DNA from 4 places in the Pantoea sp. F_5 genome. Region 4 is predicted to be linked to each of the others. Evidence: predicted binding sites of a transcription regulator. Region 4 holds the regulator's gene; each other region holds the start of a gene.
What was found. Region 4 encodes sigma-54, which starts transcription at its own class of promoters, with help from an activator protein. Its sites were predicted from a motif close to GTTGGCACANNTTTCGCTNT; they were not measured.
Positions count from the first base shown of each region.

Region 1: a site for sigma-54 is predicted at 924-943, ahead of F3I44_RS21530 (circularly permuted type 2 ATP-grasp protein). Genes of this name have one in related genera too.
Region 2: a site for sigma-54 is predicted at 1,257-1,276, ahead of F3I44_RS16000 (gamma-glutamyltransferase family protein). Genes of this name have one in related genera too.
Region 3: a site for sigma-54 is predicted at 770-789, ahead of glnK (P-II family nitrogen regulator). Genes of this name have one in related genera too.

Region 1 is NZ_VWUO01000024.1:16,605-18,808, forward strand. Features, by position in the region: gene oxlT (oxalate/formate MFS antiporter) at 1-148, shown strand, start outside; gene F3I44_RS23815 (hypothetical protein) at 407-577, opposite strand; gene F3I44_RS23820 (hypothetical protein) at 607-744, opposite strand; gene F3I44_RS21530 (circularly permuted type 2 ATP-grasp protein) at 980-2,204, shown strand, end outside.
Region 2 is NZ_VWUO01000011.1:150,047-152,250, reverse strand. Features, by position in the region: gene F3I44_RS16000 (gamma-glutamyltransferase family protein) at 1-1,221, opposite strand, end outside; gene hpxU (MurR/RpiR family transcriptional regulator HpxU) at 1,360-2,199, shown strand.
Region 3 is NZ_VWUO01000011.1:1,127-3,330, forward strand. Features, by position in the region: gene amtB (ammonium transporter AmtB) at 1-346, opposite strand, end outside; gene glnK (P-II family nitrogen regulator) at 381-719, opposite strand; gene F3I44_RS15295 (SmdB family multidrug efflux ABC transporter permease/ATP-binding protein) at 976-2,204, opposite strand, start outside.
Region 4 is NZ_VWUO01000008.1:51,593-53,796, reverse strand. Features, by position in the region: gene hpf (ribosome hibernation promoting factor) at 1-260, opposite strand, end outside; gene rpoN (RNA polymerase factor sigma-54) at 282-1,715, opposite strand; gene lptB (LPS export ABC transporter ATP-binding protein) at 1,764-2,204, opposite strand, start outside.

The DNA of each region.
Region 1 (2,204 bases), on a different contig from region 4:
GGCGCTGATGTATCAGCACACCCATAACTGGCACCTGGTCTTTGGCTGCGCGATTACCTTCGACTTCATCACCGCTGGCCTGGCGTTGTGGGTTCTCAAGCCCTGGCGTGCGCGGTTTATGCAGGCACAAAATACTCTTTCACGCTGATTACCAGGAAGTGAATAAAGCGCTTAAAACAGCGTCCCCCGACTACGTGTATTGCCATTGAAAATACTTCGCCTGTCAGAACTCCGGGCGCATCGTTAAAACTCTGTTCGATAGCGGAGACAGTGACCACCCGCTGATCTTCATTCCCTTCTCTCCGTGATGTAAAACGCCCCGGCAGTCGGGGCAAAGTACTTTTTACCCGGTCCAGTAAGTGCCGGTCGATTCGACGGCGAGGAACGGTTTATAGCATTGCGTTTGCTACGCATCGGGAGCGGCAAACTTCTGCGGATAAAACACCCTGGCGAAGAACTGCACGGCCAGCACGTTACAGGAGGAATGGTACCAGATGCCAAAACTGCGACCGGCTTCAACCGCTTTCAGCGTGCTGATGCCTTTACGCGACAGCAGCAGCTTCAGGCTGGCACTCACCTGTTCTGCAGTAGTCTGCGTGCCCGGCACTAAACCGGCGGGTAGTGGAGCGCCCGCTTTTGGCGGTCTGGTGCCACCGCGACCAGATAGACATCCGGCTGCGCGGCAATAACTTTTTCCAGATTCACCTGCCCGAGCGCCCCCGGCAGATCAATAAAATCCCCCATATTACCGTTACCGTCTAAGCGACAGCTTCATGAGCTGAAGACGCCTGAGCCATGACCATTTTGTTGTTCACCACGCCACACTAAGCGCCATAGTAAGACATTGCTGCTCTGCGCCTGCACCAAAAAAGTGCTTTAACCCTTGCACTATCTCGGCTTTGTACCGTTCCGCTTCTTCTGAGGCTGGCACACTTTATGCTTGGATAGATTCACAGCCTTTAACGTCTGCGAGGTGACGATGCTGAATATCAATCTCTCCGCTTCACCCTTTTTTGATGAGATGCTTCTGGCTGAAGGCGAACACCGTGACCACTACGCCGCCTACTGGCAATGGCTGCAGCAGGCCGATCACCAGGCGGTACAGCGCAAGCGGGAAGAAGCCGCCCTCCTGTTTCACCGGGTAGGGATAACGTTCAATGTCTACGATGACGATAATGGTGCTGAACGGTTGATCCCGTTCGACAGCGTGCCACGTATTATTCCGGCCGCCGAGTGGGCCATGCTTGATGCTGGTATCCGTCAGCGTGTGCAGGCGCTCAATGCCTTTCTCTACGATATCTACCACGAACAACACATTCTGAAAGCGGGCGTCATTCCGGCAGAACAGGTTCTGGCTAACGAACAGTATCAGCCCTGTATGCAGGGTGTTGATCTCCACCGTAACATCTACGCACACATTATCGGCGTGGATATGGTGCGCAACAGTGATGGCGAATATTACGTCCTGGAAGATAACCTGCGTACCCCCTCCGGCGTCTCCTATATGCTGGAGAACCGTAAGATGATGATGCGGCTCTATCCGGAACTGTTTGCCCAGCAACGCATTGCGCCCGTAGAACGCTATCCGTCACATCTGCTGCAAACGCTGCGCGAAAGCTCCCCCGTCAACGATCCCACCGTGGTGGTATTGACCCCAGGCCGCTTTAACAGTGCTTACTTCGAACACAGCTTCCCGGCCCAGCAAATGGGCGTTGAGCTGGTTGAAAGCGCCGATCTGTTCGTGAAGGATGGCATGCTGTTTATGCGCACGACCGCCGGGCCATGCAGAGTGCATGTGATCTATCGTCGGGTTGACGACGCCTTCCTCGATCCGCTGGCGTTCCGCCCGGACTCCATGCTCGGCGTACCCGGACTGCTGTCAGTTTATCGGGCTGGCAATGTTGTCCTGGCCAATGCCATCGGCACGGGTGTGGCTGATGACAAATCTATCTACCCCTACGTACCGGATATGGTGCGCTTTTATCTGCAGGAAGAACCGATTCTCAACAACGTCCCAACCTGGCAGTGCAGGCATAAAAATGAGCTGTCGTATGTGCTGGCAAACCTCGAAAAAATGGTGGTGAAGGAAGTTCACGGCGCTGGGGGTTACGGCATGTTGATTGGCCCCGCCGCGAGCAAAGCTGAGCTTGCCCACTTCCGTGACCTGTTGCTGGCGCGTCCGCAGAATTACATCGCGCAAAACA
Region 2 (2,204 bases), on a different contig from region 4:
AGGATTGAGGGTATGAAACGGCTGCTTACCGGGCGCGAGCGCCAGCAGATGGTCAGGGTCGAGGCTGAACGCAGCGCCCCGGTTCTGCCAGGTGATGCCCGTGCCGGGCAGCACCACACCGCTGCCAAACTCGTGGTAAATGCTCTGAATAAAGGAAACAGCCAGGCCGCTGCTGTCCATCACGCCCATCCAGACTGTATCGCCCGGTCCGCGTCCGTTGCCCCAGGCGGCGGCCTCGCCATCGGCGATCTGGCTGGCGAGCGTATCAAGATGATCGCTATCCAGCAGCGCCTGCACATCTTCGGTAACGTGACGCGGATCGGTGATGTGTTTGTCGCGCAGCGCAAAGGCTTTTTTGGTGGCTTCCACGATGCGGTGCACCGTCTGCGCGTCGTCAGCCTCCGTCATCTCCAGCCGATCGGTGATGCCGAGGATTGCCAGCGACACCATCCCCTGCGTCGGCGGAGCGATATTCCAGATGTCGCCTTCGCTGTGGGCGAGATGCAAGGGTGTCGTGCGTCGTGCGCGATGCTGTTGCAGATCGGCCAGCGTCACCGGCATGCCCAGCGTCGCCATCTCGTCGGCCATATGGTGAGCCAGCGGGCCGCGATAAAAGCTGTCGAGTCCCGCTTCGGTGAGCTGGCTCAGGGTGTTCGCCAGCGCGGGCTGGGTAAAACGGCTGCCCGGCTGCGGCACATCGCCGTCGGGCATAAAATGGGCACGAAAGCCGGGCTGATGCTGCAGCTCACTCAGGAAGTTCGTGGTCGCGGCGGTCTGTGAGGCGGTTACCGGAATCCCGTCGGCGGCGTAGCGAATCGCATCCCGCAGCAGACGGGCCAGCGGCAGCGGCGGGGTGCCCATCTCTGCAGAGAGCGTCAGCGCCTCCTGCCAGCCGCTGACCGTACCGGCCACGGTCAGCGCCGCTTTCGGCCCGCGATGTGGGATTGTCGGGTGATCGGCGTAAAAATCGCGGTGAGCCAGGGAACCGGCGGCACCGCTGGCGTCGATAGCAACAGGGTCGCCGCCGGGCGGCAGAATCAGCCAGAAGCCATCGCCGCCCAGCCCGTTCATGTGCGGATAGACCACAGCGATAGTCGCGGCCGCGGCCACCATCGCTTCAATGGCATTACCGCCATCACGTAGCACCGCGAGCGCACTTTCACTCGCCAGATGGTGTGGCGTCACCGCCATCCCCTGCGGGGCCATATTGCTTTGAATCATCTTTTTCTCGTTCTTTGGGTGACAGAACCCATAACAAAGCAAGAGCTGTTCCAGTTTTCATGCTCAGCTGACAATGCGTCGGTTAACCTGGCGTAAATTGTGCTAGCTTCTGCTGAAACAAAAGTTACAGGACGCCCTATGAAACAGCTTGATGAACGACTCAGAAGTCACTATCCCCAGCTCTCTCCACAGGAGCAGCGCATCGCCGACTTCGTGTTTGACCATTTCGATGACCTGATAAGTTACAACAGCGCCGAACTGGCGCGTCTTAGTGGCGTGTCGAAAGCCACGGTCAGTCGACTGTTCAAGCGTCTCGGCTATGAGAAGTACAAGGATATGCGTGATGAGCTTCGCATCCTGCGCCAGAGCGGTATGCCGCTGACCGATAACCGGGATGCGGTGCAGGGCAACACGCTGCTGGCGCGCCACTACAAGCAGGAGATGGCAAACCTGACGCAGTGGGTAAACAGCCTGGATGCGCGGCACTTTAACGAGGTGATTCAGCAGCTGGCGCAGGCTAAACGTGTCTTTATCATCGGCATGCGCAACGCCTATCCGGTGGCGCTGCATCTGCGACAGCAGCTGGTGCAGGCGCGTTCGCAGGTGCATATCCTCCCGCAGCCGGGCCAGACGCTGGCTGAGGAGCTGGTGGATATTACGCCGGACGACATGGTGATCGTGATGGCGTTTCGCCGTCGTCCCCGCATCATCCGCCCGCTGATGCAGCAGCTGCAGGCTGCCGGTATCCCGCTGCTGGCGCTGTGTGAGCCGCAGGCGCAGACGGTGATTGCGCTCGCACGCTGGCAGCTCTGTACGCCGCTGGATAGCGTCTCCGCCTTCGACAGCTACAGTGCTGCCATGAGTCTGGTTAACCTGATCGCTAATGCGCTGCTGCATGAAATGCTGGCACAGGGACGCCAGCGGATTCATCAGATCGCCGACCTTTACCAGCAGTTTGACGAACTGGAGCACCGTTAACAGGC
Region 3 (2,204 bases), on a different contig from region 4:
TGCCCATAACGGCGGTGAGCTGAATGTTTTTCAGCATGGCCCAGCCAAAACCGCCAAAGAAGGCATTGCCTTCACTGAAGGCCAGGGAGTAGCCGTAGACCACCCACAGCACGCAGACCAGCGAGAAGGTGACAGCAACCTGCGTCAGCATCGACAAAACGTTTTTGCCACGAATCAGGCCACCGTAAAACAGCGCAATACCTGGAATTGACATAAACAGCACCAGCGCGGTGCAAATCATCATAAATGCGTTATCAGCCTTGTCCGCAACGGCAGGCGCAGCCATTGCGAGTGAGGGTAACAGTGCCAGGCTGGTGAGGCCCAGCTTAGTGAAAATTTTATTCATTTTTATTCCATCCCATCACAGTACTGAGTCTTAATTACAGAGCGGCTTCGTCGGTCTCGCCGGTACGAATACGGATGACGCGCTGCAGTTCCGCCACGAAAATTTTACCGTCGCCAATTTTGCCGGTGTAGGCCGCTTTACTGATAACATCCACCACTTCGTCTAACTGATCGTCGGCAATCGCGATATCAATTTTGACCTTCGGCAGGAAGTTCACGCTGTACTCTGCGCCACGATAGAGCTCTGCATGGCCTTTCTGACGACCAAAACCTTTCACTTCGGAGACGGTCAGTCCCTGAATGCCGATAGAGGATAAAGCTTCACGAACATCCTCCAGTTTGAATGGCTTAATTACGACGGTAACCAGCTTCATTGGATCCCCTCCAGCGAGTAATAGGTAACGTTTACGAACACGCAGGGATATAAGCAAAGCCTGTGCCAGAGTGTAAATCTGACCTTAATCAGTGAGTCAGACGAGATGGAGCAAGGGATAATTTAAAGAAGATTCAAAACAGAAAGGGTATGTGACAGGGATTGCAGCCTGAGGCTGCACTCCTTTGGTGCTTAGGGCGTCAAAGGAGTGCATTTATACAGATTACTCCGATAAATCTGCGCAAAAAAGGTGCAAGTCAGCTTTCAGATGTTACAGGTACGCCCGACGCCAGATCATCCCCTGCCTGCTGCAGCTGATACATCTGCCAGTAGCGTCCCTGCAGCGCCAGCAGTTGCTGATGGGTGCCCTGCTCAACCACACGACCGCGATGCAGCACCAGAATCTTATCCGCATCGATAATCGTTGAAAGGCGGTGAGCGATCACCACCAGCGTGCTGTGTTGCCGTAGTGTCGCAAGCGTCTGCTGAATCGCCTGCTCGGTGCCGGAGTCGATGTTAGCTGTAGCCTCGTCGAGGATCAGGATCTGCGGCAGATCAACCAGTACCCGGGCCAGCGCCAGCAGCTGCTTTTGACCGACTGACAAGTTATTGCCCTGTTCGCCCAGCCGGGTATGAATCCCCTCCGGCAGGGCATGCGCCAGCGGTGCCAGTTGCACCTGTTCAAGCACTGTCCAGACGGCCTCTTCGCTGATGTCGCGGCCCAGCCGCACATTCGCCAGCAGCGTATCGGCCAGCACCACCGGATCCTGCTGCACCATCGCAATACCACGGCGCAGCACAGCATGACTCAACTCGCTAATCGGGCGGTCATCAATACGGATTTCGCCGCGCGTCACCGGATAGTAGCCCATGAGCAGGTTAGCCAGCGTACTTTTGCCGCTGCCGGTATGACCCACCAGCGCCACAAACTCACGTGGTGCGACTTCAAGATTGATATCACTCAGCACATCGCGGCTTTCACGGTAGGCAAAACTGAGGTTATTCAGGGCAATACGACCTGAAGCCAGTGGCTGCTGATCGGCACCATACTGCTGCTGGGCGGCATCCATCAGCTCAAAGATGCGCTCACCGGAAACCACCGCCTGCTGCAACATCGACTGCTGCGTAGTCAGTTCAATCAGCGGCTCATTCAGGCGACCCAGGTAAGTAATAAAGGCATACAGTACCCCCACTTCAAACACCCCAGGCACGGAAAAACTGAAAAGAATCAGCAGCCCGCACAATACCATCGCTGAAAACAGGCTTAACAGAGGACGCAGCAGAAAGCCATCGAGACGCAGCGTCTCCATGCGCGCCAGATAGTGAGAGCGGCTCGCTTCGCCCATCCGTTCACCAAATCGCGCCTGCTGACGAAACTGCTGAATCACGCTCATGCCGCTGATCACTTCGTTGAAGCCGTTGTTGATGTCAGCCAGATAGCTGCGAACCCGGCGCGCAATCGGCGTGCTATAACGCTGATAGATGA
Region 4 (2,204 bases):
TTGGTCAGCTGGCGGGCGAGTTTATCAATCAGCCCATCAATTGCCGCATACATATCTTCCGCTTCGGACGTGGCGTGCAGCTCGCCACCGTTCACGTGGAGTGTTGCGTCAGCCACCTGTGTGACTTTCTCAACCTTCAGGACAATATAGACCTGATTGATATGTTCAAAATAGTGTTCCAGTTTGGCAAATTTACCGCTGACGAATTCACGCAAAGGTGGCGTGATTTCAACATGTTGCCCGGTCAGGTTCAGCTGCATAGGTCTTCCTTCTCATTTCTGTCAAACCAGCTGTTTACGCTGGTTCGATGGCGGGATGGATAAAGACTCACGATATTTGGCGACGGTACGCCGTGCCACCATGATCCCCTGATCGGATAACATGGAGGTCAGTTTACTGTCGCTCAAGGGTTTGGCTGGATTTTCCGCCGAAATTAATTTCTTCACCAGAGCACGGATCGCGGTAGAGGAGGCTTCGCCGCCACCTTCCGTATTAACGTGACTGGAGAAAAAGTACTTCAGTTCAAAAATGCCACGCGGGCTGTGCAGATACTTCTGCGTGGTCACACGGGAAATGGTTGATTCGTGCATCTCAACGGCCTGGGCGATATCGGCCAGCACCATCGGACGCATAAATTCTTCACCCTGCTCGAAGAACGCCTGCTGCTGCTCAACGATACAGCGCGTGACTTTCAGCAGCGTATCATTACGACTTTCCAGACTCTTAATCAGCCAGCGCGCTTCCTGCAGATTACTGCGAATGAACTGGCTGTCGCTGTCATTGCGCGTTGCACCGCCCATTGCCGCGTAGTGCTGGTTAATCTTCAGACGCGGCACGCTGTCGGCATTGAGTTCAACCGTCCAGCGGTTGCCAACCTTACGCACCAGCACGTCGGGGATAACATATTCCGGCTCGCCGGTGTTGATCGACTGACCCGGACGCGGGTCCAGCGACTGAATCAGCAGCATCGCCTCTTTCAGCACCTCTTCTTTGAGGCGCGTGACGCGCATCAGGCTGCGGAAGTCGTGATTGGCCAGTAGATCGAGATGTTCGCTGACAATCAGGCGCGCTTCAGCCAGCATCGGTGTCTCTGGTGCATACTGGGAAAGCTGAACCAGCAGACAGTCACGCAAATCGCGTGCGCCCACACCAATCGGGTCAAAGCGCTGGATGCGTTTCAGCACCGCCTCAACCTCATCCGCTTCAAGCTCATCGTTGCCGATGCTGTCGAGGATCTCCTCAAGCGAGACGGTGAGATATCCGGTGTCATCGATAGCATCGACGATAGAGGTTGCAATCGCGCGGTCGGTATCGCTGAAAGGCGTCAATTCGACCTGCCACATCAGGTAATCCTGCAGTGACTGCGTGGTTTCGCCCTGATAGACCGGCAACTCATCATCCTGATAATCGGTACCGGTGCCGGAAGGGGTGCCAGCGGTGTAGATTTCATCCCAGGTGGCATCCAGCGGCAGCTCATCAGGCATCTCTTTCTGCTCAAGCGCTTCACGAGTATCCAGCGCTTCGGCTTCCGACGATTCCCGGGAGTCAATTTCGTCATGCAGATCGGTCTGCTCAAGCAGTGGATTACTTTCCAGCGCCAGCTGTAACTCCTGCTGGAGTTCAAGCGTGGAGAGTTGCAGCAGGCGAATCGCCTGCTGCAATTGTGGAGTCATTGCCAGCTGTTGGCTGAACCTGAGTTGTAAACCTTGCTTCATAGACAGGATGGTAGTTCCCAGGTAAACATCGGTATTAACGACACCTTATCAGAGTCTGAACTCTTCACCCAAATAAACCCGCTTAACCTGCTCATCCGCAAGAATTTCATTGGGTGTGCCATGCGCAATCAGGTGGCCCTGGCTGACGATATAGGCCCGCTCACAGACCGCTAACGTTTCGCGCACGTTATGGTCGGTGATCAGCACGCCGAGGCCGCTGTCACGCAGATGCTCAATGATCTTCTTGATGTCGATAACAGAGATAGGGTCAACACCGGCAAAAGGCTCATCCAGCAGAATAAACTTTGGATTGGCAGCCAGTGCGCGGGCAATCTCAACACGACGTCGTTCACCACCCGACAGCGCCTGGCCCATGCTGTCGCGCAGGTGCTCGATGTGAAACTCTTCCATCAACTCTCGGGCGCGATCCTGGCGTTGCTCTTCGGTCAGGTCATCACGAATCTGTAATACTGCCATCAGGTTATCGTA